DNA from 3 places in the Actinomadura sp. 9N407 genome. Region 1 is predicted to be linked to each of the others. Evidence: riboswitches for the same ligand, from Rfam matches in the RefSeq annotation. Region 1 holds a riboswitch; each other region holds the start of a gene.

Region 1 (7,104 bases):
CGGTGATGCCCGGGCTGGACGCCGTCAAGGCGGGCAGCGCGATAGCGGCGATGCAGAGCATCAACCAGAAAATCCTCAACCCGGTCTTCCTGAGCCACTTCACGGGCGCGCCGCTGGCCGGCCTGGCCACGGGCGGGGCGCTGCTGCTCCTGGGCCAGCGTTCGGCGGCGGTGCTGTTCTTCGTGGCGGCCGGGATCTACCTGCTGGGCGCGTTCCTGCCGACCGTGATCGTGAACGTGCCGATGAACGAGGCGCTGGACGTCACCAAGATCCCGGCCGACCCCGCCGAGGCGGCCAGGATCTGGACCGACTACTCCTCGCGCTGGACCGCCTGGAACACGCTGCGGGGCGTGGCGAGCGCGATCAGCGTGCTGGTGATGGCGCTCGGCCTGTACGTGTGGGGCCGGAACGCCTGACACGGGGGCACGGACGGGGGGGGTGACCACCACGGTCACCCGCGCCGTCCATCGTCCTGGGCCTGGGCCCGTACGCGCGGCCCTGGCGTCCCTGGCCGCGTGAGTCCGGGCGAACGGGGGGACCCGGAATCGGGTCAGTCGCCGGATCCGGTCACCGGCAGGTAGATCCGGCCGCCCGAACCGGTGAATTCGGCCGCCTTGTCGCGCATCCCCGCGTCCAGCGCCTCCGGCCCGGCGAGCCCGCGCTCGTCGGCGTACCGGCGCACATCCTGTGTGATCTTCATCGCGCAGAAGTGCGGGCCGCACATCGAGCAGAAGTGCGCGGTCTTGGCGGGCGCGGCGGGCAGCGTCTCGTCATGGAACGAGCGCGCCGTCTCCGGATCCAGCGCCAGGTTGAACTGGTCCTCCCAGCGGAACTCGAACCGCGCGTCCGACAGCGCGTCGTCCCACGCCTGGGCGCCCGGATGCCCCTTGGCCAGGTCGGCGGCATGGGCGGCGATCTTGTACGCGATCATCCCCGCCTTCACGTCGTCGCGGTCGGGCAGCCCCAGATGCTCCTTCGGGGTGACGTAGCAGAGCATCGCGGTGCCGTGCCAGCCGATCATCGCGGCGCCGATCGCCGAGGTGATGTGGTCGTAGCCCGGCGCGATGTCGGTGGTCAGCGGCCCGAGGGTGTAGAACGGCGCCCCGTCGCACCACTCCTGCTGCCGGTCCACGTTCTCCTTGATCTTGTGCATCGGGACATGCCCCGGGCCCTCGTTCATCACCTGGCAGCCGTACCCGGCCGCGATCCGGGTCAGCTCGCCCTGGGTGCGCAGCTCGGCGAACTGCGCCTCGTCGTTGGCGTCGGCGATCGAGCCCGGCCGCAGCCCGTCGCCCAGCGACCAGGTCACGTCGTACGCGGCGAAGATCTCGCACAGCTCGCGGAAGCGCGTGTAGAGGAAGTTCTCCTCGTGATGGGCCAGGCACCAGGCGGCCATGATCGAGCCGCCCCGCGAGACGATCCCGGTCTTGCGCCGGGCCGTCATCGGCACGTACCGCAGCAGGACGCCCGCGTGCACGGTCATGTAGTCGACGCCCTGCTCGGCCTGCTCGATCACGGTGTCGCGGAAGACCTCGTAGGTGAGCGCGGCCGGGTCGCCGCCGACCTTCTCCACCGCCTGGTAGAGCGGCACGGTGCCGACCGGGACGGGGGAGTTGCGCAGGATCCACTCGCGGGTGGTGTGGATGTCCCGGCCGGTGGACAGGTCCATGATCGTGTCGGCGCCCCAGCGGGCCGCCCAGGTCATCTTCTCGACCTCGTCCTCGATCGAGGACGCCACCGCGCTGTTGCCGATGTTCGCGTTGACCTTGACCAGGAAGTTCCTGCCGATGATCATCGGCTCGATCTCGGGATGGTTGACGTTGGCCGGCAGCACCGCCCGCCCGGCGGCCAGCTCGCTCCGCACGAACTCCGGCTCGACGCCCTCGCGCAGCGCCACGAACTCCATCTCCGGCGTGATCTCTCCCTGCCGGGCGTAGGCGCGCTGCGTCACCGCCCCTCCGGTGGACCTGCGCGGGCGGCGTTCGGGGAACGCCGCCCGGTCCCTGAGCGGATCGGACGACCCGCGCCCGTCGTCCTCCGGCCGCACGGAACGGCCCTCGTACCCGGCGGTGTCGCCGCGCCCGGCGATCCACGCCTCGCGCAGCGCCGGAAGCCCGCGCCGCACGTCCGCCTCGTACGCGGGATCGGTGTACGGCCCGGACGTGTCGTACAGCACCACGGCGCCGCCGTCGGTCAGCGGTACCTCCCGCATCGGCACCCGCACATCGGCGCGCGAGCCCTGCAGGTAGGTCTTGCGGGCATGTGAAACCACGGTTTCGGCCATCTGACTTGATCTCTCCCTACGCCGGCATTACCCGGACAGGTTCGGCGGTCAGCGGCCGTACCAGCCGCTATCTCAGCCCGGTTCGCCGGGCACCCGCGATGTGTCGCCGCCGACGTTAGGCCCTCGGGCGTCCCGCTGTCCAAGGGCCGGGCCGTTCGTGGTGGGTGCGGGTTTCGGGCAGACTGGCGCTGTGGTGATCAAAGACCGGATCCGGGGTACGGCACTGGACGCCCTGCTGGCGGCAGGGCTCGCCGGATGCGCGGTCGCCGCGGCGGCGAGGTGGCCGGGCGTCCGCCCGCTCGACGGTCCCGGCACGCTCATGCTCGTCGCGGCGCATGTGCCGCTGACCTGGCGACGCCGCCGTCCCGGGACCGCGCTGGCCGCGGTCGTCGCCCTGGCGCTGCCGTTCCATCTGCTGCAGTACCAGCATCACGCGGCCGCCCCCGCCGAGATCTTCGCGCTGTTCACGTTCGCGGTCCTCGGGCACCGGGTGCGGACCGTCCTGGCGGGAACCGCCGCGCTGCTGCTCGCCTGCGCTGTGATCTTCGCCATGGGCGCGAGCGGGCGCAGCGGCATCGAGCAGGTCGGTGTGATCGAGGCCATCGTCGCCGTGGTCGTCGGCGTCCAGGGATGGCGGGTGCACCGGGCGCGGATGGCGGCGATCACCGAACGGGCCGAGCGGGCCGAGCGCACCCGCGACGAGGAGGCCCGCCGGCGGGTCGCCGAGGAGCGGCTGCGCATCGCCCGCGACCTGCACGACCTGCTGGCGCACAGCGTCACGGTGATCGGCGTGCAGGCGGGCGCGGCCGCCCACCTGGTCAAGTCGCATCGGCCGCTGGACCGCACCGAACTCGCCGGCACGCTCGACGGCATCGCCGCCACCTGCCGCGACACCCGGACCGAGTTGCGGGCCACGCTCCAGGTGCTGCGCGAGCACGAGGACGCCGGCGTGCCGCGCGCGGTGCCACCGGGCGCGGCGGGCATCGCCGAGCTGGTCGAGGCGGCCCGGGCCGCCGGGCTCGAGGCGGTACTGACCGAACGGGGCGAGGGCCGCGAGGAGCCGGAGGCCGGGATCGTGGCGTACCGGATCGTCCAGGAGGCGCTGACCAACGTGGTCAAGCACGCCCGGGCGAGCGGCGTCGAGGTGGCCCTGGAGCGCGAGGGCGGAGTGCTGCGGATCACGGTGGCCGATAACGGCCGCGGCCGCGCCGCCGGCGGCACGGGCACCGGCTTCGGGATCATCGGGATGACCGAGCGCGCCCGCAGCGTCGGCGGGACGGTCGAGACCGGTCCGGGCGCCGCGGGCGGCTTCGTGGTGACCGCCCTGCTGCCCCTCGGCGCGGCGGCCGGCGCCGGACGCCGCGCCGACGCCAGGTAGGGCCGGGATCGAACGGAGGGGTTTACCCGGCCTGACGATAGGCTCATGGTCATTGGGGAAGGGGAGGCGATCGCGTCAGTGAGTCCTGATGTCGACAGGTCACCGGAGCCGGGCCGGGACGCGGCGTGGGGCCGGATCTGGACGGTACCGAACGCGCTGAGCTTCGCCCGGCTGCTGGGGGTTCCGCTCTTCCTGTGGCTGGTGCTGGCCGAGGCCGACTGGTGGGCGCTCGGCGTGCTGGTGGTGGCCGGTCTCTCGGACTGGCTGGACGGCAAGCTCGCGCGGATGCTGAACCAGATGAGCCGGCTGGGCGTCGTGCTGGATCCGGCGGCCGACCGGCTCTACATCCTGGCGACCCTGGTGGGGCTGACCGTACGGGAGATCATCCCGCTCTGGCTGGTGGTCCTGCTGGTGGCCAGGGAGGTGGCGATCACGCCGATCGTGCCGGTGCTGCGCCGGCTGGGGTACGGCGGGGCGCTGCCGGTGCACTTCATCGGCAAGGCCGCGACGGCGTGCCTGCTCTACGCGTTCCCGCTGCTCCTGCTCGGCGGGCACGACGGCGCCGTGGCCACGGGCGCGCGGATCATCGGATGGTCGTTCGCCATCTGGGGGACGGCCCTGTACTGGTGGGCGGCCCTTCTCTACTGGGCGCAGACGCGGCAACTGGTGCTGGCCGGCCGTGCCGGGCCCCCGGAACCGCCTCCGGAACCGCCCCCGGATCCGCGTCCGGGGCCGGGCGCCGATCGGGATCCCTCGGCCGGCGACCAGAAGGGAGCGGAGTCCACGCGATGAAGGCCGTTGTGATGGCGGGCGGCGAGGGGACGCGGCTGCGTCCGATGACCGCCAACCAGCCCAAGCCCCTGCTCCCGCTCGTCAACCGGCCGATCATGGAACATGTGCTGCGGCTGCTCAAGCGGCACGGGTTCAGCGAGACCGTGGTCACCGTGCAGTTCCTGGCCGCGCTGATCCGCAACTACTTCGGCGACGGCGAGGAGCTCGGCATGTCGCTGAGCTACGCCACCGAGGAGATCCCGCTGGGCACCGCGGGCAGCGTCAAGAACGCGGCGGAGGCGCTGCGCGACGACCGGTTCCTGGTGATCTCCGGGGACGCGCTCACCGACATCGACCTGACCGACATGGTGCGCTTCCACCGCCGCAACGGCGCGATGGTCACCATCGGCCTCAAGCGGGTCCCCAACCCGCTGGAGTTCGGCATCATCATCGTCGACGACGAGGGCCGCATCCAGCGCTTCCTGGAGAAGCCCACCTGGGGGCAGGTGTTCTCCGACACCGTCAACACCGGCATCTACGTCATGGAGCCGGAGGTCCTCGACCACGTCGCGACCGGCGAGTCCGTGGACTGGTCCGGCGACGTGTTCCCCAAGCTGCTGGCCGAGGGCGCGCCGCTGTACGGGTACGTCGCAGACTGCTACTGGGAGGACGTCGGCACCCACGCCAGCTACATGAAGGCCCAGGCCGACATGCTCTCCGGCCTGGTGGACGTCGACCTGCAGGGGTTCGAGCTGTCGCCGGGCGTGTGGATCGCCGAGGGCGCCGAGGTGGACGCCGAGGCCGTCCTGAAGGGCCCGCTGTACGTCGGCGACTACGCCAAGGTCGAGGCGGGCGTCGAGCTGCGCGAGTTCACCGTGCTGGGCAGCAACGTGGTGGTCAAGGAGGGCGCGTTCCTGCACCGCGCCATCGTGCACGACAACGTCTTCATCGCGCCCTCGACCAACCTGCGCGGCTGCGTGATCGGCAAGAACACCGACATCATGGCCGGCGCCCGGGTCGAGGAGGGCGCGATCGTCGGGGACGAGTGCGTGATCGAGGCCGAGGCGTACGTCTCCAGCCAGGTCAAGGTGTACCCGTTCAAGACCATCGAGGCCGGCGCGGTCGTCAACACCAGCGTGATCTGGGAGTCGCGGGGGCAGCGCAACCTGTTCGGCCCGCGCGGGGTGTCCGGGCTGATCAACGTGGAGATCACCCCGGAGCTGGCGGTCCGGCTGGCCAGCGCGTACGCCACCACGCTCAAGAAGGGCACCGCGGTGGTGACCGGCCGGGACGTCTCGCGCGCGGCCCGCACGCTCAAGCGGGCGGTGATCAGCGCGCTCACCTCCAGCGCGATCGAGGTCCGCGACCTGGAGGCGTGCCCGCTGCCGATGGCGCGGTTCGAGACCGCCAGGGAGGACTGCGCGGGCGGCCTCTACCTGCGCACGACGCCGGGCGACCCGCAGGGCGTGGACATCATGTTCCTGGCCCCCGACGGCGCCGACCTGTCCCAGGCGGCCCAGCGCAAGCTGGAGCGGGTCTTCGGGCGGCAGGAGTACCGGCGGGCGTTCCCCGGCGAGATCGCCGAGCTGACCTATCCGGCCCGGACGGTCGAGACCTACGCCCACGAGCTGCTGCGCCGGGTGGACATGAGCGGTGTCCGCGAGGCCGGGCTGAAGATCGTTCTGGACTGCGCCGGCGGTACCGCCTCGCTGGTGCTGCCGACGCTGCTGGGCCGGGTCGGCGTGGACGTGCTGACCCGCAACAACCGGCTGGACGAGGCCAACCCGACCGAGACCCTCGCCGAGCGGATGCGCGACCTGCAGCGGCTGGGCGAGCTGGTGTCCTCCTCGCGGGCCGCGTTCGGCGTCCGGTTCGACCCGGTGGGGGAGCGGATCTCGCTGGTGGACGAGAGCGGCGCGCTGATCGGCGACGACCGGGCGCTGCTGGTGATGCTGGACCTGGTCGCGGCCGAGCGGCGCGGCGGCCGGGTGGCGCTGCCGGTCACCACCACCCGGGTCGCCGAGCAGGTGTGCCGGTTCCACGGCGTCCAGGTGGAGTGGACCTCCACCTCGCAGGACGTGCTGACCAAGGCCGCCGGGCGGCCCGAGGTGATCTTCGCCGGGGACGGCCGGGGCGGGTTCCTGATGCCCGAGTTCAGCCGGACCGTGGACGGGATCGCCGCGTTCGTCCGGCTGGTCGGCCTGGTCGCGCGGACGCGGCTGACGCTGTCGCAGATCGACCGCCGCATCCCCGAGGCTCATCTGCTGCGCCGGTCGGTGCCGACGCCGTGGGCGGCCAAGGGCGGCGTGATGCGGCATGTCGTCGAGGCGGCGGGCGACCGGACCATCGACACCACCGACGGCGTGCGGGTCGTGGAGGAGGACGGGAGCTGGGTGCTCGTGCTGCCCGACCCGTCCGAGGCCGTCACCCACCTGTGGGCCGAGGCCCTGGACTCCGACGCGGCGCAGGAGCTGCTGCAGGAGTGGGCGGCCGTCGTCGAGCGCGCCGAGTCGTAACGCCCGGTCGTACGGGCCGGGACGTTCGGCGCCGGGGCTTCAGTCGAGCGCGGCGTCGTCGGGCGTGCCCCGGGCGATGGCGGCGAGGGTCCGGAGGGCGTCCGCGAGCACGCCGGGCGGGGGAGAGGCCAGGCCGATCCGTACCGCGTGCGGGG
Region 2 (7,104 bases), on a different contig from region 1:
TGCCTGGCCGCCGTACGGTTCGGTACGGCGTAGACGCCGAGGGCGACCAGGACGGCGAGGCCGATCGTGATCCCCTCCGAGGTGGTGACCTGGCTGTCGGTCACGGCGGCCTGGACGGCGTAGAGGACGGGCCCGGCGCCCGCGATGACGCCCTTCCAGTACTTGCTGATCTTCACGGCGGCTCCTGGGGGTGGTTCCATCAAGGAGTGTTTCCTCAGGTGGCGGAGCTAGTACCGGCCGTGACAGGAGCATGGCGTTCGGGCAAGCCCGTGAGCTGGGGATTCGGTTGTCAGTGGTTTCGCGGATACTTGAGGCATGCCTGAGTTGCCTGAGGTCGAGTCGCTGGCCGGGTTCCTGCGGGAGCACGCGGTCGGCCATGTGGTCGCGCGCGTGGACGTTCTCGCGATCTCCGCGCTGAAGACGTACGACCCGCCGATCACGTCGCTGGGCGGGCTGACGGTGACCGGGGTCGGACGGTACGGGAAGTTCATCGATGTCGATGTGGACGGGCTCCACCTGGTGATGCATCTCGCGCGGGCCGGGTGGCTGCGGTGGCGGGAGGAGATGCCCGTCAAGCCGGCCAGGCCGGGAGGCAAGAATCCGCTGGCGCTGCGCGTGCATCTGGACAACGGCTCCGGGTTCGATCTGACCGAGGCGGGCACCAAGAAGGGCCTGGCCGTCTATGTCGTACGAGACCCGGAAGAGGTGCCCGGGGTGGCGACCCTCGGACCCGATCCGCTGGCGGGGGCGTTCACCAAGGAGACCCTGGCCGGGATCGTCGGGGGGCGGCGGACGCAGATCAAGGGGCTGCTGCGGGATCAGAAGGTGATCGCGGGGATCGGCAACGCCTACTCGGACGAGGTTCTGCACGTCGCGCGGATGTCGCCGTTCAAGATCTCCTCATCGCTGACCGAGGAGGAGATCGAGGGCCTGTACGAGGCGATCGTGGGCACGCTGCGGGACGCCGTGGAGCGGGCCCGCGGGGTCGCCGCCCAGGATCTCAAGGGGGAGAAGAAGAGCGGGCTGCGGGTGCACGGGCGTGCCGGTCAGCCGTGCCCCGTTTGCGGGGACACGGTCAGGGAGGTGTCGTTCGCCGACTCCTCGCTGCAGTATTGCCCGACCTGCCAGACCGGCGGGAAGCCGCTGGCGGACCGGCGGATGTCACGGCTTCTCAAGTAGCGAGCGCCGAGGTGGTCAGCGGGCAGTAGTGGTCAGCGGATCGAGGTGGTCAGCGGACCTTGGGGACGTCGCCGAAGAGCGGGGCCACCTTGGACCAGCGGTTGAGTTCGCAGCCGTCGGCCCGGGTGAACCGGGTGTTGATCCGTTCGTTCTGCCAGGTGCCCTTGACGGTGGCCACCTCGGGACCGCCGTAGATCTTGGTGCACATCTGGTCGGGCGGGACGGGCTTGAAGGGTTCCTTGACCTTGCCGAGTGCGGCGCAGGCCTGCTGCGCCTTGGGGTGGTCGCCGTTCGCCGGGTCGCAGCTCAGCTTCCACGTCTTGGCCGGTGCCTGGGCGGACGCCTTGACCTCGATCGTCAGGGAGTCCTGGCCCGAGGGCTGGACGGACGTGGTGGCGGAGGGCTTGTCGGCGGACGGGCCGTTGGCCTGTTCGTCGCCACAGGCGGCCAATGACAGGATCATGGCTAGGCCGGGCGTCGTGAAAAGGAGCGTCCGATACCGCATGCGTGATTCGACGCGGGGGGGTTCCGCGCGGTTCCATGGAGGCGTGATGAATTTCGGGGACGATGTCCCGGCGGTGGACGCGAAAGACGTTCCACAGGACGCGTACCTGCTGGATGTGCGGGAGCAGGAGGAGTGGGACGCGGGGCACGCGCCCCACGCGGTGCACATTCCGATGGGCCGGCTGAGCGACCGGGCCGGCGAGGTGCCCCGTGACCAGGAGGTCTACGTGATCTGCCGGTCCGGGGTGCGCTCGGCGCAGGTGACGGTGGCGCTCAACCAGGCGGGCTGGCTGGCCAGGAACGTCGACGGCGGAATGAAGCGGTGGGTGGAGAGCGGCCGCTCGATGGAGAACGACTCCGGGACGGAGCCGTACGTCGCCTGAACGGGCGCGGGCGCGGGTCGGCTGAACGGGCGCGGGCCGTTTGACGGTTATGATCGGCTTCGACCGATAACCGCGGGAGCTCGGGCCGACCGGGCTGAGAGGGCGATAGGGACACGGCGTCGCCGACCGCATGAACCTGTCCGGGTAATGCCGGCGTAGGGAGTGTGTCCCGTGACGTCCAAGGTCCAGTCGCGCCCTCGTGACGAGGTCCCGTTCACCCTCGATGAGCCCGCCCCGAAGGTGCTGGGCTTCTGGGACCAGAGCGCGTTCTGGGGCAATCTCGGCGTCAGCCTCTTCGCCTTCTCCGGCGCGTACACCGTGCTGGCCCCCGACGAGAACGGCCTGCCGACGCTGTCGATCATGGCCGGGATCGTCGCGATGGCCGTGGGCACGGCGCTGGGCGGGCTCATGCTGGGCCTGGCGGCGGCCCCCGGCGCGCGGACGGGGCAGCCCGCGATGGTGCTGCTGCGCGGGCTGTTCGGCGCCCGGCTCTCGTACGTGCCGACCGTCCTCAACATCGCCCAGCTGATCGGCTGGGGCACGTTCGAGCTGATCGTGATCGCGGACGCGGCGAGCGCGCTGTGGGACGGGATACCCCGGTGGGTGTACGTGGTCGCGGCCGGGATCCTCACGACCGTGCTGACGATCTGGCCGCTGGGTTCGGTACGGATGCTGCGCCGGTACGTGACGGTCGCGGTGCTGGTGGCCTTGGTCTACTTCTACGTCCAGCTGCTGCGCGAGCCGCTGCCCGACCTGACCGTGGGCTCGTGGGGAGGGTTCTGGATCGGGGCGGACGCGGCGCTGGCGGTCTCCATCTCGTGGGTCCCGGTGGCCGCGGACTACACGCGGCACGCCCGTTCGGCCAAGGGGGCCTTCGGGGCCGCCGCCGTCGGATACTCGGTGACGCAGATCTTCGCGTACATGCTGGGGCTCCTGGCGCTGGCCCTGGTGGCGGGCGACTCGTCCAAGGTGTTCGACCCGTTCCTGAGCGTCACGCTGGGCGTTCTGTTCTTCGCGGTGTTCGTGCTGCGGGAGGCGGACCAGTCGTTCGCCAACGTCTACTCCACCGCGGTCTCGATCCAGAACCTCGTCCCGCGCGCCGACCGCCGGGTGCTGACGATCGCGCTCGGCGCCGGGATCACCGGGCTGGCGCTGCTGCTGAACATCGGGGACTACGCCGCGTTCCTGTCGCTGATCGGCTCGGTCTTCGTGCCGCTGCTGGGCGTGCTGGCCGCGGACTTCTTCCTCGGCCGGGGCCGCTGGCGGGCCGCGATCGGTGCCGCGGACGCCGAGGGCCTGGGCTGGGACACCTCGCGGACGGCGCCGTCCCGCTGGGGGATGATCGCGGCCTGGGCGATCGGCTTCGTCGCGTACCAGCTGATCTATCCTGGCGCGGTGAGCTGGTGGGCGGCCTTCTGGCAGGACGTGCAGGGCCTGATCGGCTTCACCCCGCAGGGCTGGATGAGCGCCTCGCTGCTGTCGTTCCTGATCGCCGGGCTGGCCGCGGTGGCGATCGGACGGCTCGGCCGGCCGGCGCGGCGTGGCCAGAGGTAATCGCCGCTTTCGGGTCGTGACGTGGTGTTCTTCCGGTAAACGGTGGCCCTACGTAGGAACTTTTCCACTGCGGTTGCCCGGCGGCGGGCCTCGCCTCGGTGGCACGATGACAGTCGTGCAGATGCATGTTCACGACCCGATCGCCCGCGCCGTTATCGAATGCGCCGCGGATGCGATCGTGGCCGTCGACGACGGGTTCCGGGTCACGGTCTGGAACCCGGCCGCCGAGCGGATGTTCGGCTGGAGCGCCGAGGAGCTGCTCGGCCGGGTGCTGCCGATCGTTCCGGACGAGCTGAAGGCCGAGCACAACGCGGTACAGGAACGGCTGCTCACCCGCCGGACCGGCGACGGCGGCCAGATCTCCATCGCCACCCGCCGGTTCCATCGGGACGGGCGGCTGATCGACGTACGGATCGACACGAGCCTGCTGAAGTCCCGCGACGGCGCGCTGCTGGGCTGGGTCGGGGTCTACCACCCGGTCGAGGAGGACGACGTCGCGCAGCACCACACCGCCGAGCGGGCCCGGCTGGTGCGGCGGCTGAACGACATCGTCGCCGACCTGAACGCCGAGCTCGATCTGGCGGTCGTGCTCGACCGGATCACGTCCGCGCTGATCGAGCTGACCGGTGCCGACGCGGGCGGGTTCGTCCGGATCGACGGCGAGCGGCTGCGGCTGGTGAGCATGTCGGGGCTGCCCGACCACATGCGCGGCACGACCGCCGACCTGCGCACCAGCCTGGTCGGCGAGCTGATGCGGTCCGGCAAGACCGTCAAGCTGGCCACCGGCGAGCGGCGGCTGGACGATCTGATCTGGTCCGAGCTGCCCGGACTGCACACGGTCGCGCTCGGGCTCTCGTTCCTGCAGAACCGCCCGTACGGTGCCCTGTACGCGCTGTTCTCCGGGCGCAAGGTCGGGCACACGGAGCTGGAACTGCTGGAACTTCTGGCCGGGCACGCCGGGGTCGCGGTCGGCAACGCCGTCGCGTACGCGGAGGTCGTCCGGCAGCGAGCGCACGAGCGGGCGGTGATCGACTCCAGCGCGGACGGCATCGCGGTCCTCGACCGCGACGGGCTCGTCCGCCAGTGGAACCCGGCCGCGCACTCCCTCACCGGCATCCCGCCCGAGGACGCGGTCGGCCGCCCGCTGCCGTTCGAGATGCCCGCGCTCGGCGAGATGCTGACCATCCCGCTGGAGAGCGGCGTCTGGCTGAACGTGCTCGTCGCGGAGATCGAGGAGACCGACGAGCTGGTCGTCGACTTCCGCGACGTCACCGAGGCCAAGGCGCTCGAGGAGGCCAAGGACCTCTTCCTGGCGACCACCAGCCACGAGCTGCGCACCCCGGTGACGGTCGTCCAGGGGTTCGCCAGCACGCTGACCAACCGGTGGGACGAGATGCCCGACGCCGACCGCCGGGCCGCCGTCGCGACCATCGCCGAGCGCGCCCAGTCGCTCGGCCGCCTGGTCGAGCACCTGCTGCGCGGCGCCCGGGCCGGGGCCGACGAGCTGGCGGTGACGATCGAGTCGTTCGACCTGGTCCGGGTGCTGGAGGGCGTCGTCGCGGGCTTCCGTTCCCTGTCGGACCTGCACCGGGTCGAGCTGGAGATCGCGCCCGACCTGCCGCCGGCCCGCGGCGACGCGCTGGCCACCGACATCGTGCTGGGCCAGCTGCTGGAGAACGCCTTCAAGTACTCACCCGACGGTGGCCGCGTCCAGGTCCAGGCCCGGTGCGAGGACGGCGACCTCGTCGTCTCGGTGGTGGACGAGGGGATCGGCATCGCGCACGGCGACCATGACCGCATCTTCGAGCGCTTCGTCCAGGGCGAGGCGGGCGACCGGCGGCGCTTCGGCGGTATCGGGCTCGGCCTCTACATTGTGAAACGCCTCACAGAAGCGCAGGGTGGCGAGATCTCCGCGCACCCCGCCAAGGGCGACGATGACCGTACCGGGACCCGGATGTGCCTCCGCCTCAAGCAGGCCGAGTGACCGGTCCGCTGGTCATGGCCTTGTTACCGGCCTGAGCGCGACTTGAGATCCGCTGCCCCCGCGCTGACCTGCGCAACGGAAAAGTGATCTTTCCGGGAGGCCCGGCCACTGGAACGTTCCGGCGACGCCAGTGTGACGGACGAAACGCACGTGTGAGGAGTAATCCGCCGTTGGCTGGATAGATCCATAGATATTTGTATGCGGATGTTGGCGGTCGGGGAGAGGCTCGTGGAGCCGGTCCCGTACGGGCGATGAAGGCCGTGACTGGAGGGTCAGTCGCTCGTTGAGCGGGGGGCAGGGTGTTTCGTCCAGGTTTCCGGGTGGCCACTATCGGGCATTTCGGTCCTACCGAAGGGCGATGGCCTCTCGGAACACGGTCTATCGGAAGGCCGCTTCGTACCGGGAAGGCACCCGGTACGAAGAAGCCGCGTCGTACTGGGAAGCCAGGTACTTGGAAGGCACTGTGCGGACAAGGTCACGGGAGGTGAGGGCGTCGAGCGTCGTACTGCTGCCACACGCACCGTCCAGCGTCGCGGTCGCCCGCCGGCGGCTGAGCGCGGAACTCTCCGACTCCGGGGTCTTCGAATCCATCGTCGACGACGCCAACGTCATCGTCAGTGAACTGCTCAGCAACGCCCTCCGGCACGCGCGCCCGCTCCCGTCCGGGCAGATCCGCGTCACCTGGATCCGCAGCGGCGACCTCCTCGAACTCGCGGTCAGCGACGGCGGCGCCATGACCGAGCCCCGGCGCGGCCCCGGCACGCTGTCCTCCCTCGGCGGCCGAGGCCTCGGCATCGTCGAGGCCCTCTCCGAAGGCTGGGGCGTCCGGCACGACGACGGCTCCACCACCGTGTGGGCCGTCCTCCGCGCCCCCAAGTCCGCCGAGGCGCAGTCACCCGCCGACGTCCTGCCGAGCTTCGGCGACCTCAGCGACCTGCACAGCCCCGACCTGAACGGCCGGGACGGACGCGGCCGCGGCCGCACCGGCGGCGGCATGGCCGACGACGACCTGTACGAGGGCGACGTGTACGAGGGCGACTGGCGACAGGCCACCTCTACCAGGGCATATCCGGCCTGACGGCCAAGTCCGGACCCCGCCTGTTCCATACCGTTCACCCCCATGTAGGGTCCTCTTCAAGCTCGGGCGCTGTCGTGCCCCCGTCGACACCGCCCGAGCTGCCAAGCTGTTTTTAAAAGACCCGGCCCACAGTGCTCGCCTAGCGGCTCGCACCGTGACCGTGACTTGGGCGAGCGCGGCATCGCTTCGCGATCTGTCCGGTGAGGCTCGCCTCCGGCTTCGCCTCACCGGACAGGTAACGCGCTCGCGCGTCAGCTGAGGCCACATACGTCCCGGCTCCCAACGCCGCTCTCCTCGTTGACTCGTGGCGTGTTCGCCTTGATGGGCGACGCCAGGGGCGAACACGCCACGAGTCAACGTCATGCGGTGGCTGGTGCTAGCTTGCGGCGGCATGGCGGTCCTTCATGTGCTTGATGAGGATT
Region 3 (7,104 bases), on a different contig from region 1:
CCGAGAGCGGGATGACGCTCCTGAAGAACGACACCGGCACGCTTCCCTTGGCCGCGCCCAAGTCGATCGCGCTCATCGGCAAGGGCGCCGACGCCGTTCCCGCCGGTTTCGGCTCCGCGAAGGTCGAACCGTTCACGCACGTGTCCCCCCGTACGGGCATCGCCCAGCGGGCGGGGAACGGCACCACGGTCACCTACAACGACGGCGGGAACCGGGGCGCCGCAACCAGAGCCGCCAAGGCCGCGGAGGTGGCGATCGTCTTCGCCACCGACGCCCAGGGTGAGTTCTTCGACAAGTCCTGCCTCACCCTCCAGTGCGGCGACCCCCTGCGCGGCGACCAGGACGCGCTCATCTCCGAGGTCGCCAAGGCCAACCCCAACACGGTCGTCGTCCTGGAGACGGGCGGACCCGTCCTCACCCCCTGGGTGAACGAGGTCAAGGCCGTCATCGCGGCCTGGTACCCGGGACAGCAGGCGGGCAAGGCGCTCGCCCGCGTCCTGTACGGGGACGTCGACCCGGGAGGCCGGCTGCCCGTCACGTTCCCCGCCGCAGAGGCCGACATCCCCACGGCGGGCAACCCGGCCCAGTATCCGGGCGTGGACAAGACGGTGACGTTCTCCGAAGGCGTCTTCGTGGGTTACCGGCACTACGACGTCAAGGGCCTCGCACCCCGCTTCCCGTTCGGGCACGGGCTGTCGTACACCTCGTTCCGCTACAGCGACCTGGCGGTGGGCTCCGGCTCGGTGCAGGTGACCGTCACCAACACCGGCACACGGCCCGGCGTCGCGGTGCCCCAGCTGTACCTGGGGCTGCCCGCCCCCAGCGCGAACGTGCCGCAGCCGCCCCGGCAGCTCAAGGGCTACCAGAAGCTGAACCTCGCCCCGGGCGCGAGCACGCGCGTCACGTTCCCGCTCTCCGCCCGTTCCCTGGCGTACTGGAACGAGGAGGGCGACGCGTGGAATGTCGCACCCGGGTGCTACAAAGTCATGGTCGGCGGCTCCTCCCGGGACGCGGCGCTCAAGGGCGCCTTCTCCCGGGGTGGTGTCCGCTGCTGAGGTAAAGATCACTGTTTTCCTGCCGCGACCTGTATGACGCGATAGAAATAGAGGCCTTCTTCGTCCGCCCCCGCCGAGTCGGAGTCCCCAGTGCCGCACGATCCCTCCCGCGGGAGGACGACCTCCCGTTCCGCACGCCCCGTCCCGGTCGGTTCCGGCGGCACGGAGTCCGCACGGCCCGAGTCCGCACGGCCAGAGCCCGCGCACATCGACACGGCCCGGTCCGGCCGCGGCCGGACGCGCACCGACCGGCACGCCGGCGACCGCTCCCCCGGCTGCGACCTGCCCGCGCCCGACCTGCGCGCGCCCGACCTCCTCGCACCTGATTCCCTCGCACCTGATCTGTACGGGCCCGATGCGGCCGCCGTGCCGGAGCGGGGCGCTTCCGACCGCGCGGAGTCCCTCCGTTCCATGGCGGATGGCGGGCCCGACCGCATCCTCACCGACGGCTCGCCGCTGGGACCGGCCGCCCGTTCCGCCAGGGAGGGTGCGGCGGGCCGCGGCCGGCTGACCGCCGACGACCCGCGCCGGATGGGTCCCTACCGGCTGGTCGAGCGGCTGGGCCAGGACGGCCTCGGCATCCTCTACCTCGGCCGCGACGAGGAGGACGGCGAGCCGGTCACCGTGCGCGTGCTGCGCGGCGGCAAGGCGGCGCCCCGGCGCGCCCGCGACCGCCTCGCGCAGGAGGCCGAGGCCGCGATGCAGGTCACCGGGCGGCACACCGCGCGGGTGCTGGACGCCGATCTCGCCGCCGAACGGCCCTACATCGTCAGCGAGTACGCCGAGGGCCCCTCACTGCGCGAGAGCGTCGAGGAGGACGGCCCGCTGGCCGCCGCGCGACTCCGCAAGGTCGCGCTGCGCACCGCCGCCTCGCTGGCGGCGATGCACAAGGCCGGCGTCGTGCACCGCGGCTTCACACCGTGCCGCGTGCTGCTGGGCCCGGACGGCGCCAAGGTCACCGGCTTCGCCCGCAGCCTCGACACCGCGTCGGCGGCCGCCGCTACCGCCGGCACCACCGCCTACCTGGCGCCCGAGCAGATCGAGGACGAGCCCGTCGGGCCGCCCGCCGACGTCTTCGCCTGGGGCGCCACCATGGTGTACGCGGCGACCGGGCGTCCGCCCTTCGGCACCGGCACCGGTACCGGCACCGACGCGACCGTACTGCGCGCGATCACCTCGCGCCGGCCCGACCTGGGCGACCTCGACGGGACGCTGCGCGAGCTGGCCGCCCGCTGCCTGGACAAGAACCCGGCCGCCCGGCCCACCGCGCGCCAGCTCGTCCGGGCGCTGCGCGACGACCAGGCCCCGGCGCCCAAGACGCGGCCCAAGCGGATCCCGCGCTACCGGTGGCGCATGATGATCGCCCTCGGCGCCGTCATGCTGGCCGGATTCGCGCTGGGCGTGGTCTTCTAGTCCTAGCTCACCAGTGCGGGGGGACGTCCTCGATCAATCGGGCGTCGTCGTCACCGTCACCGCGCCAATCGCCCCAGCCCGCGTCGGTGTCGGCGGGGGTACGGTCCGGCAGGATCTGCAGATCGTCGTCCGACAGGTCCACCGGGCGCTCGTCATCGGGTCCCTGGGTCATGGCTCCATTGTCGGCCATCGCCCGTGGTGATCGACACCGTGGTGATCGACACCCTCGGGTCAGGAGGCCTCGCGGAGGCGGCGGGCCAGGTCGGCGGCCGCGGCCCTCGGGTCCTCGGCCTCGGTGATCGCCCGTACGACCACGATCCGGCGCGCGCCCGCCGCCAGCACCTCGTCGAGGTTGGCGGCGTCGACGCCGCCGATCGCGAACCAGGGCCGTCCCTCGGGCCGCGCCGCCACGTACCGCAGCAGCTTCACCCCGGGGGCCGCGCGCCCCGGCTTGGTCGGCGTCGGCCAGACCGGGCCTGCGCAGAAGTAGTCGACGCCGGGCTCGGCGGCGGCTGCCGAGGCCTCCTCTCCGGCGTGCGTGGAGCGGCCGATCAGGATGTCCTCGCCGACGATCGCCCGGGCGGCCGCGACCGGCAGGTCGTCCTGGCCGAGGTGCAGGACGTCGGCCTGTACGGCATGGGCGATGTCGGCCCGGTCGTTGACCGCCAGCAGGGCCCCGTGCCGCTCGCACGCGGCCCGGAACACCCGGAGGTACTCCAGCTCCTGCCGGGCCTCCAGCCCCTTCTGGCGGAGCTGGACGATGTCGACGCCGCCCGCGAGCGCGGCGTCGAGGAAGGCGGGCAGGTCGCCCTGCCGTTCCCGGGCGTCGGTGCAGAGGTAGAGGCGGGCCCGGCTGAGCCGGGCGCGCAGGGCGACGGCCCGGTCGGAGAGCAGGTGCCTGGACACGGTGGGGGCGGTTCCTTCCTGGCATGCCGCTCATGGGAAGAGTGCGGGGCATGGAAGTGCGGGGCATGGAGAGTGCTGGGCATACGGATGCGGGGCCGCGCGCGGTGGATCGCCGCGCGTGACCCCGCAATCCTGTCACGTGGTCGTGCTCGTCCTGGTCGGGGGCCGTCCGGCTCGGGTCAGAACGCCAGCGCCTGGGCGCGCCGGCGAACCTCCGTCCCCCGGTTCTCGGCCAGCGCCTGGACGGGGGTCCCGGGCAGCGTGTCGTCCGCGGTGAACAGCCACCGCAGGGTCTGGACATCGTTGTAGCCCGCGTCCGACAGCAGGTTGAGCGTGCCGGAGAGCCCCTTGATGACCTGGCCGTCCTGGATGAAGGCGGCGGGCACCATCGGCTGGTTGTCGCGGCGGATCGACAGCAGCTTGCGCTCGCTGATCAGCTGCTTGATCCGGTTGGCCCGGATACCGAGCCGCCGGGTCGCCTCCGCGAGGGTGAGCCACTCTCCGGCGAGGGCGTCGGTCTGGGGGTCGAGAGCGCTTTCTACGGTTGCGTGCAGTTGCGTCACGCCCCCTTGCTACCACGCCCCCACGATGCTCAAACCCGTCAGGAGCGCGCCGCCTGCCGGACCGGGACCTCCGGATCGGCGATGACGGCGGGGTCGACGGGCGTGCCGGCGGTGATGAGCCGCCTGGCCTGCATGAGGTCGCGCGGGCTGTTCACGGTGAGGATCGCCTCCAGCCGTTCGCCGGTCAGCCAGCACACGGCCCATTTGCCGCTCGCCGGGTCGCCCCGGAGTACGTGGCGTTCGGCGACCGGGTGATGCCCTGCGTACTGGACCATCCGGCCGAACTGCTCCGACCAGAAGTACGGGGCGGCGTCGTACGCGGCCTCCTGTCCGAGCAGCGTCGCGGCGGCCACCTCGGGGGCGTTGAGGGCGGTGTCCCAGTGCTCGACGAGCAGCCGGCGCCCGTAGCGGGCGGACCACCAGGAGGCGCAGTCGCCCACCGCGACGACGTCCGGCCGGTACGCGCCGGGCTCGCCGGGCTCGCCGGGTGTGTCGCTTTCCACACCGGTTCGGAACGAGGCGTCGGTCACAATGCCACGTTCGAGCAGCAATCCGGAGCCGTCCAGCCAGCCGAGTTCGGGCCGGACGCCGACGCCCACCACGACCTCGTCGGCTTCGATCCGGCCCCCGTCGGCCAGGGCGAGCCCGCCGTGCTCGATCGCGGCGACCTTGACGCCGGTCCGCAGTTCCACCCCGGCCTCGGCGTACCAGGGGGCGGTGAGGGCCCCGATCCCGGAGCCGATGGCGTTGGCGAGCGGGGCGTCCGCGGCCTCCACCACGGTCACGGCGCAGCCCTTCTTCGCGGCGGCGGTGGCGACCTCGGCGCCGATCCAGCCGGCGCCGACGATGACCACGCGGGCGCCCCCGGTGAGCCGGGCGCGCAGGGCGCGGGCGTCCTCGATCGTCCGCAGGACGTGCTGGGGCCCGTCTCCCGGCAGCGTGATCGGGCGCGCCCCGGTGGCGATGACCAGCCCGTCGAAGGCCAGGTCACCGGCCGTCGTGGCGACCGTTCCGCCGCCTCCGGGCGCGAGCCGCAGCGCGGTGGCGCGCTCGCCGAGCAGCAGCCGGGCGCGCAGCCGGTCCCAGTCGGCGTCGACCGTGGTGTCGTCGCGGTCGCCCGCCAGCACGGCCTTCGACAGCGGCGGCCGGTCGTACGGCCGGTGCCGCTCGGCCGAGACGAGCGTCAGCTCGCCCTCGTACCCCTTGCTCCGCAGGGCCTCGACGGCGCGCACGCCGCCCAGCCCGCCTCCCACCACGATGACGCTGTCCATGGGCGCCCACCCTAGCCGGGGTGCGATTCCGGGTCATAGACAGGTGTCCAGACGGGTGGCCAATGTCATCCGGTCGCGGGCGGACGTAGGGTGGGGGCGAACGAGCGCGGGAGCCCGGTCCGACCGGGCTGAGAGGGCGGCTGACCGGGCCGCCGACCGCTGGAACCTGATCCGGATCATGCCGGCGAAGGGAGCGGAGATGGACATCGTGATCGTCGGGGCGGGCGTCATCGGGCTCGCCACCGCCTGGCGTACCGCCGCCCGCGGCGCCACCGTCACCCTGGTCGACCCGGCCCCCGCGAGCGGGGCGTCGGCCGTCGCGGCGGGCATGCTGACCCCCGTCAGCGAGCTGACCTACGGCGAGGAGCCGCTGCTGCGGCTGGGGCTGGCCTCCCGCGACCGGTACGGCGCGTTCGTCGCCGAACTGGAGGAGCTGACCGGGCTCGGCACCGGCTACCGCACCGACGGCATCATCGAGGTCGCGTTCGGCTCCGACGACCTGAAGTACCTGGACGAGCTGCGGCGCTTCCAGGAGTCGCTGGGCATCCCCACCGAAGCGCTCACCGGCCGCGAGTGCCGCCGGCTGGAGCCGATGCTCGCGCCGGGTGTGCGCGGAGGCCTGCTCGCTCCCGAGGACGGCTCGATCGACCCGCGCCGGCTCGCTCCCGCGCTGCTGGCCGCCGCCGAGCGGCACGGGGTACGGCTCGTCCGGCGGCGCGCCGCCGGGCTGATCGTCGAGAACGACACCGCGGCCGGGGTCCGGCTGGACGACGGGACCGAGATCCGCGCCGGCACGGTGCTGCTGGCCGCGGGCCCCTGGTCGGGCGGCATCGAGGGCCTGCCCCCTGGGATCGTTCCACCGGTACGTCCCGTCAAGGGCCAGGTCCTCCGGCTCCGTACGGCCGCGCCGTTCATCCAGCGCTGCACCCGGGGGCTGGTGAAGGGCTCGTCGATCTACCTCGTCCCGCGCGCCGACGGCGAGATCGTGGTCGGCGCCACCCAGGAGGAGATGGGCTTCGACACCCGCGTCACCGCCGGCGGGCTCTGGGAGCTGCTGCGCGACGCCCGCGAGCTGCTGCCCGGCATCACCGAGCTGGAGTTCGCCGAGGTGTCGGCGGGGCTGCGGCCCGGCTCGCCCGACAACGCCCCGATGATGGGCCCCACCGCGCTGCCCGGCCTGTTCCTCGGGACGGGCCACTTCCGCAACGGCGTCCTGCTCACCCCCGTGAGCGCCGACATCCTGGCCGAGGTGCTGCTGGACGGCACCGTCCCGGAGGTCGGCCGCCACTTCACCCCGGATCGCTTCCTGTAAAGGCAAATGGGAGAGGCAAGGCAATGGGAGAGGCAATGAAGGTCATCATCAACGGCGAGCCGTGCGAGCTGCCCGACGGCACCAGCGTGGCCGACGCGGTCACCGGCGCCACCGGGCGTTCCGGCGCGGCCGAGGCGGGCCTGGCGGCCGCGCTCAACGACGAGGTCGTCCGGCGTTCGGCCTGGAGCGCGACGACGCTGAAGGAGGCGGATCGGCTCGAGGTGCTGACCGCCGTGCAGGGAGGATGAACGTGGAGGGCAGCGAGAACGTGGATGGCACCGAGAGCGTGAATGGCGACCAGAACGCTGACGGCACCGGGAGCGCGGACGGCCCGCTGGTCATCGCGGGCGAGCAGGTCGATTCCCGGCTGATCATGGGGACCGGCGGGGCGCCCAGCATGAGCGTGCTGCGCGAGGCCCTGACGGCGTCCGGGACCACGCTCACCACGGTCGCGATGCGGCGGGTCGACCCGTCGGCGCGCGGCTCGGTCCTGGACGTATTGCGCGAGTGCGGCATCCGGGTGCTGCCCAACACCGCCGGCTGCTACACCGCGGGCGAGGCGGTGCTGACCGCCAAGCTGGCCC

The links. A riboswitch is a leader RNA that binds a small molecule or an ion and turns the genes downstream of it on or off. The one in region 1 is predicted to bind thiamine pyrophosphate.
Region 2: another riboswitch for thiamine pyrophosphate. It lies ahead of ACH34Q_RS43300 (purine-cytosine permease family protein); the one in region 1 lies ahead of thiC (phosphomethylpyrimidine synthase ThiC).
Region 3: another riboswitch for thiamine pyrophosphate. It lies ahead of thiO (glycine oxidase ThiO); the one in region 1 lies ahead of thiC (phosphomethylpyrimidine synthase ThiC).

Annotation. Positions count from the first base shown of each region.
Region 1 covers NZ_JBIRAW010000009.1:130,723-137,826, reverse strand. Annotated here, with positions in the region: gene ACH34Q_RS16580 (DUF1772 domain-containing protein) at 1-416, shown strand, start outside; gene thiC (phosphomethylpyrimidine synthase ThiC) at 551-2,284, opposite strand; TPP riboswitch at 2,281-2,391, opposite strand; gene ACH34Q_RS16570 (sensor histidine kinase) at 2,475-3,662, shown strand; gene ACH34Q_RS16565 (CDP-alcohol phosphatidyltransferase family protein) at 3,708-4,454, shown strand; gene ACH34Q_RS16560 (sugar phosphate nucleotidyltransferase) at 4,451-6,949, shown strand; gene ACH34Q_RS16555 (PLP-dependent aminotransferase family protein) at 6,989-7,104, opposite strand, start outside.
Region 2 covers NZ_JBIRAW010000047.1:51,610-58,713, forward strand. Annotated here, with positions in the region: gene ACH34Q_RS43280 (hypothetical protein) at 1-176, opposite strand, end outside; gene ACH34Q_RS43285 (Fpg/Nei family DNA glycosylase) at 316-1,179, shown strand; gene ACH34Q_RS43290 (SSI family serine proteinase inhibitor) at 1,229-1,642, opposite strand; gene ACH34Q_RS43295 (rhodanese-like domain-containing protein) at 1,731-2,066, shown strand; TPP riboswitch at 2,129-2,245, shown strand; gene ACH34Q_RS43300 (purine-cytosine permease family protein) at 2,238-3,620, shown strand; gene ACH34Q_RS43305 (PAS domain-containing protein) at 3,742-5,604, shown strand; gene ACH34Q_RS43310 (ATP-binding protein) at 6,089-6,682, shown strand.
Region 3 covers NZ_JBIRAW010000002.1:450,815-457,918, forward strand. Annotated here, with positions in the region: gene ACH34Q_RS04805 (beta-glucosidase) at 1-1,055, shown strand, start outside; gene ACH34Q_RS04810 (serine/threonine-protein kinase) at 1,146-2,468, shown strand; gene ACH34Q_RS04815 (hypothetical protein) at 2,476-2,640, opposite strand; gene thiE (thiamine phosphate synthase) at 2,700-3,374, opposite strand; gene ACH34Q_RS04825 (Rv2175c family DNA-binding protein) at 3,554-3,937, opposite strand; gene ACH34Q_RS04830 (NAD(P)/FAD-dependent oxidoreductase) at 3,976-5,208, opposite strand; TPP riboswitch at 5,305-5,418, shown strand; gene thiO (glycine oxidase ThiO) at 5,408-6,520, shown strand; gene thiS (sulfur carrier protein ThiS) at 6,556-6,768, shown strand; gene ACH34Q_RS04845 (thiazole synthase) at 6,807-7,104, shown strand, end outside.